2 regions of the Hyphomicrobium methylovorum genome follow, and region 2 is predicted to be linked to the other one. Evidence: riboswitches for the same ligand, from Rfam matches in the RefSeq annotation. Region 2 holds a riboswitch; the other holds the start of a gene.
What was found. Region 2 has a riboswitch for cobalamin ahead of DLM45_RS04265 (TonB-dependent receptor). Riboswitches for the same ligand answer to the same signal wherever they lie in the genome.
Positions count from the first base shown of each region.

Region 1: another riboswitch for cobalamin. It lies ahead of DLM45_RS06540 (TonB-dependent receptor); the one in region 2 lies ahead of DLM45_RS04265 (TonB-dependent receptor).

Region 1 covers NZ_QHJE01000001.1:1,339,917-1,343,124, forward strand. Annotated here, with positions in the region: gene DLM45_RS06530 (sensor histidine kinase) at 1-1,133, shown strand, start outside; gene DLM45_RS06535 (ankyrin repeat domain-containing protein) at 1,254-1,649, shown strand; cobalamin riboswitch at 1,761-1,959, shown strand; gene DLM45_RS06540 (TonB-dependent receptor) at 2,070-3,208, shown strand, end outside.
Region 2 covers NZ_QHJE01000001.1:845,150-848,357, forward strand. Annotated here, with positions in the region: gene DLM45_RS04265 (TonB-dependent receptor) at 1-1,128, opposite strand, end outside; cobalamin riboswitch at 1,236-1,436, opposite strand; gene ada (bifunctional DNA-binding transcriptional regulator/O6-methylguanine-DNA methyltransferase Ada) at 1,609-2,712, shown strand; gene DLM45_RS04275 (helix-turn-helix domain-containing protein) at 2,741-3,208, opposite strand, start outside.

The sequences.
Region 1 (3,208 bases), 490 kb from region 2:
TCTATTGGCAAGTCCAGGATAATCGCGGCGTCATTGCACGTTCCGGATCGCTTAAAGGTGATACGCTTTCGATTTCGGAGCTACCGCGCGCTGACGGCGAAACGCATACGCTGATGATCGATGGACCGACCGGGAAACTGCACATCGCCGAGCGCGCACGGATGCTGGACACACCCGCGTCTCCCGTCCACTTCATTATCGGCACCGACGAAGCGCACCTTCGGCAAGAACTGCAGCAGTTCAACAATGTATTGCTGTGGTCGCTTGGTGGGTTTGCCGCTTCCATGATTTCAGCTGCGGTGCTGCTGTTGTTTTACGCCATGACCCCGTTCTCTCAACTTCGCGAAGGGCTGGCGGCGGTGCGCTCGGGCTCGGCGGCGTCGATGAAGGGCAAGTTTCCGGAAGAGGTTCAGCCGCTGATCGACGACCTCAATGGTCTGCTGCAGTCATCCAGCGAGCAGATCGGACGGGCGCGCGCGCAAGCGGGAAATATTGCACACGGTCTGAAGACGCCTCTGGCAATCCTGGTCGATGAGGCGGAGCAGCTCAATCGGCGCGGCGAAACCGAAACCGCTTCCGTTATCCGCGACCAATGCCGACGCATGCAAAGCCATATCGATTATCAGATCGCGCGAGCGCGCATTGCTGCGACACGCGCACGACCTGGTACCCTGTCGTCCTTGTCCGACGTCGCAACGGCGGTCACGGCCGCGCTCTCTCGCCTTTATGTCGATCGCGGCGTCGTCATCCGCAACGACATTCCGGATCGCGTCATGGTTGCGGCCGAACGCGAAGACTTGAACGAGTTGCTGGCGAACATCGTCGACAACGCTTTGAGGCACGCTCGAAGCGTCGTTCGCCTCGGGATTGATGGCGATTATTCGCGCCAGCTAAAATTTGTCGTCGAGGATGATGGCCCAGGCCTGCCGCCTGAAGCGTGGAAGATCGTTTTCAATATCGGAACGCAATGGGAAAGCGACAATCAGGGCTCGGGTCTTGGATTGGCGATTGTGCGCGATCTCGCTCAGCTGTACGGCGGCGATGTTGAGCTTGGCCGATCAGACCTGGGCGGCCTCAAAGTCACGATCCAATTGCCCGTTCCTGATCGCGGCGCTTTCCTTGTCAAAAAATAGTATGCATCCGCTCGTAGCAATCGGCCGTGGCCAAACGGCGCTGCGGAGACTGTAGAGTTGTAACGACGCAGTCGCTAACATCTCTCAAATTGCACGCCTGATCATTGAAGGGAATGGACTATGGAGAGGCCTGCCGCATTGGCGCCCGAGCTTGTGAGCGAATTCGTCCGGAAGGCGCATAGCGATATCGATCGCGTGCGAGAGCTGCTTGCGATCGAGCCCAAGCTCGTCAACGCGAGCTGGGATTGGGGCGGCGGAGATTTCGAATCCGGGCTTGGTGCAGCCGCTCACACCGGCGGCCGAGACATGGCGCTGCTTCTGATCGAACACGGCGCGCGCCTTGATATCTTTGCAGCCGCCATGCTCGGCAGGCTGGATATTGTCAAGACGGCGCTGGAAGCTTACCCGCAAGCCGCGAAGGCCCCCGGCGCGCACGGCATTCCGTTGCTGACGCATGCAAAGATGGGTGGCGAGCCTGCTCGCGCTGTCTACGAATACCTCGAGTCACTCGGCTAAGTGCAAACAGCTGCGCACTGATAATCCCGTGCGCAGCTTCCTCGCTTGTGACGCTTTGAGCACATGCCCCGGCCATTCGACCGCACGCGCATTGACTCGCCGTGTCATCCGGCGACACCCTATCTTGTCGGTTTCCGCAAGGAATCAATAGGGAATGCGGTGATGGCCTTGTGCCAAATTCCGCGGCTGCCCCCGCAACTGTAAGCGGCAAGCTCTTGACCACTCGCGCCACTGGAGCTGCGTTCCGGGAAGGCAGGTCAAGACGCTAAGACCCGCGAGCCAGGAGACCTGCCGACGGTCGTGGTCACACGCGAGCACGGATCAGACGGGGTGTTCTGATCGTTGACGGCTTGAGCTTGCTATGCGCTCGAGACGCCTTCGCTTGCTGTGACGTGCCACATTCGTCGTCACGCAGGTCCTATGCTCAATTCAATCTCCGGACTCCGGTCCAATGGCCAGACGCATCTGCGTCGCCTCTCGGCGGGTGCAAGCCTTTCCGTCCTCGCTTCGGTCTTTGCGCCGTGCCTCGTCAACGCGCAGCAAGCGGCGCCAAATTCGAGTGATCTGCCGCCTGTCACCGTGCTCGGCACACAGTCTCCGAAGAAGATGGCGAAGGCCAAAAAGCCTTCAACGGTCAAGCAAAAGGCTCCGGCCCAGGCGTCAACCAACACGCAGCCAGCGGAGCCTGTGGTTGATCCTGCCCAAACCGGCGTCAATACGCCGACCAAGCCTGGCCTCAATCTCAGCGTGCCGACCACAGCGGGTAGCCGCCTCAATCTCACGCCGCTCGAAACACCTGCCAGCGTCAGTGTCATTTCCGGCGAAGTCGCGCGCGACCGCGGCCAAGATACCGTGACGGACGCCGTTACGCATAATGCGCCGGGCTTCAGCAGCGTTGCCAATCCGGTTTACGGCCAAGCGTTCGCCAGCCGCGGCTATCAAGGCAATGGCTCAGTCGTGCGGCTTTACGATGGGACGCGCATATCGCCAGGCCGCGGCAACGTCACCTTCCCGTTCAACATGTGGTCCGTCGACCGTATCGAGGTTTTGCACGGTCCGGCTTCGGTTCTCTATGGCCAAGGCGCGATTGGCGGCGTGATCAACGTCGTTCCCAAGAAGCCGATCACGACGCATTACGAAAACGAAGCGCAGGTTTACGTCGACTCGAACCTGGGGCGACGCCTTTCGTTCGATAGCGCTGGTCCGTTGAATGAAGCGCTCTCCTATCGCTTCGATGTCACGGGAGACGCTTCGGAAGGCTGGGTGGATCTTGGGCACTCGGAGAATTTTGGAATTTCCGGCGCATTGAGGCTTCAGGCTGCGCCAGATCTCGTGTTCACGCTGTCGACCGACTACGGCGATCAAAAGCCGATGCGTTATTTTGGAACGCCCTTCCGTGACGGCGAAATCGACAAAAGTCTGCGCGAGAAGAATTATAACGTCTACGACAGCCGAATTCGGTTCAAAGACAACTTCACACAGTTGAAGACGGAATACACGCCAAGCTCCGCGTTGTCGTTCCGTAACATCTCTTACATTTCGTCCAGCAATCGCGAGTG
Region 2 (3,208 bases):
GCGGAATGTGAGAGCGTCGTTTGCCTGCCACTCTGTCTTGAATTGAGTCCAGTTGTCGCGATAACGGACCTCGCTGTCCTCGACGTTGAAATTCTTGAAGCGGATGCGTTTATCCATACGCCCGTCGATGAATGGCATACCGAAGTAGCGCAATGGCTCCTGGTAGCCGTAGTCGTTCGATAGAGTGAATGTCAGTCCCGGCGCGGCCTTGAGCTTAACGGCACCAGACAAGGCTAGATTCTGAAACTCGCCTTCCTGCTTTAGCCAGCCATCAGACTGTTCGCCCGCAACGTCGATCCGGTACGACAGCCGGTCGTTGATCGGTCCGCCGGAACCGAGCCCGATACGACGCGAAAAATCCGTGCCGACGGCGACTTCCGCTTCGTTGACGAAATAGTCCGTCGGCTTTTTCGGAACGACGTTGATGACGCCGCCGATTGCACCTTCGCCATAGAGCACGGATGCCGGTCCACGCAGAACTTCGATGCGATCCGCAGTCCAGGTGTTGAATGGAAATGTAACGGTGCCAGAACCGACGTACATGCGTGTGCCGTCGTAGAGCTGCATGACGGAACCGTGGCCCGAGAAGCCGCGCGTTGCGAGACCGGTTCCGCCGTTGCCTGGAGAAGCCGTAGATGTAAAGCCAGCCGCGTTCTGCGTAACGGCATCGACGACGCTCGTCTGGCCCCGTTCGCGGATCGTCTCGCCAGAGATCACTTCGACGCTGGCGGGCGTTTCGAGAGGCGTTAGGCCGAGGCGGCTGCCGCTCGTTGCGGGCTTCGAAAGGTTCAGGCCAGACGGATTTGTTTCCCTGGACTCATTCGTGGCATCGGTTTCATTGCCGTTGTTGCCCACAACGGTTGGATTCTCAGAAGCTTCCGCCGCGGGCGATTGAACGACTTTTTTCTTCTTGGTCGTTGGCTTCTTTTTTTGCTGGGTCGAGACGACGACGCTCGGTAGTGGAACGGACGAAGAGTTCGCGCTTGGCGTCCCTTCCTCGGCTGGCGGCGATGCGTCCTGTGCGCTTGCGCTAAATCCGAAGCAAGAAGAGAGAGCGACAAAGGAAATTGAGGCGAGCAAGCGACGCCGTTCGGAAACGGAGCCCGCGCGAGAAAACAGAGAAGACATGACAGTCCTGACGTACAAATGGGCACGTCACCGCGAGCGAAGCCGTTTGAGCGCGCGGACGCGTTCATTCGCCAACGATCGAGGCACCCCGCCCGACGCGTTCTCGCGTGTGACCACGACTGTCGGCAGGTCTCCTGGCTCGCGGGTCTTAGACTTCCGGACTACCTTCCCAGAAACTCTCGCTCCCAGTGGTAATATCGCCGACGTCTCGCCGCTTACAGTTGCGGGGGCAGCTGCGGCTTTTGGCGAGAGCCAGTACCGCATTCCCTATTGTTTCCCCGAAGGGAACCGACGTGAACAGATTGGCCATATCAATAGGCCTGTCAATTGACGTCGGCCGATTGTTTGAGCGGTTGTGTCTCTAGCAACACCCCGCGCTTTGGGCTCCGTCGTGCCAATTGATTTGATCGCAAGGAACGAAGTGCAGAGTATGCGGCAAGCTCCTATGTTTCATGCATGTTGGCAGAGAGAGCAACGGCAATGGCCCTCGCGGTTCCGAAATCCAAGACTCTGAAATCGTCTTCGATGACGGATGAGACGTGTTGGAACGCCGTGAAAACACGCGACGCCAGCTTTGACGGCCAGTTCGTTTATTCGGTTGCGACGACAGGTGTCTTTTGTCGGCCTGCGTGCCCATCGCGTCTGGCCAAGCGTGAGAACGTCCGATTCTATGCGTCTGCTGCGGATGCAGAAGCCGCTGGCTTTCGGCCGTGTAAGCGCTGCCGGCCGACGGAGCCGCCGCTTCATAAACACTACGCGGAGATGATCGCGGCTGCGTGTCGCACAATCGAGACTGCGGACGATCAGCCGAGTCTCGAAACCCTTGCCGCCAATGCTGGTCTTAGCTCGTTTCACTTCCATCGCATTTTCAAGATCGTCACCGGAGTGACACCAAAGGCCTACGCAATTGCAAATCGCCAGAAGCGCGTTCGAGATAATCTCAAGCAGAGTTCTTCTGTGACAGAGGCGTTATACGACGCGGGGTTTAATTCCAGCGGCCGCTTTTATGCCGACGCGCCGGACGTGCTTGGCATGACGCCGACTGACTTCCGCTCTGGCGGAGCCAATACCGAAATTCGGTTCGCGGTGGGGCAGTGTTCGCTTGGCGCTGTTCTGGTTGCGGCGAGCGCCAAAGGCATTTCGGCGATAACTCTGAGTGATGATCCGCGCGAACTCGTGCACGATCTTGAGCGCCGCTTTCCCAATGCGACTCTGATCGGGGGCGACAGCGAATTCGAAGCCATCGTTGCTCAGGTCGTCGGCTTGGTCGAAAGGCCCGGGAAGGATTTCAATCTTCCGCTCGACATTCGCGGCACGGCCTTTCAGCATCGCGTCTGGCAGGCGCTCCGAGAAATTCCATTCGGCATGACGGCAACATACGCCGAGATCGCTGCACAGATCGGTATGCCGAAAGCGGTGCGCGCAGTTGCTGGCGCCTGTGCAGCGAATGAGATCGCTCTTGCCATTCCTTGCCACCGCGTTATTCGCAGCGACGGCGGTATTTCAGGCTATCGATGGGGCGTCGAGCGCAAGCAGGTGCTGCTCGAGCGTGAAGCGAACGCCACGAAGAAAAAGAAGACCTGAGCCTATTCGTTCCGGAAAGGCGGCGGCTCTATACGCGAACGTTCGTCAAGCTTCGGGACGCAGGCGCACCGAATGTTTTCCGGAAATCGTGAGCGAAGTGGGATTGGTCGGCAAAGCCTGCGGCGTGTGCTGCTTCGGTGAAGCTTGAGCCAGCAGCGATTTCATCGATTGCGCGAAGCATGCGAACCCAGGCACGATAGCGCCGGAACGAAACGCCCATCTCTTCGCTGAAGAGATGCTGCAAGCGAGAGACCGAGAGACCTGCCGCCTGCGCTGCGTTGGTGACGGACACGAGAGTGTCGGGCTCAGCGGATTCCAGCACAGAAATGGCGCGGGAGACGCGTGCGTCCAACGTGCGACGGGCGCGTGTTTGTGAAAAGTCGACGAGATCGGTTATCGCCGCATCAACCCAGTTGAGCGATGCGCGGTCTTCGTAGAGTTCGCGCATCAGGCCGGTTTCACCTGTTGCGCCGACCAGAGCACCACCCACTTCAAT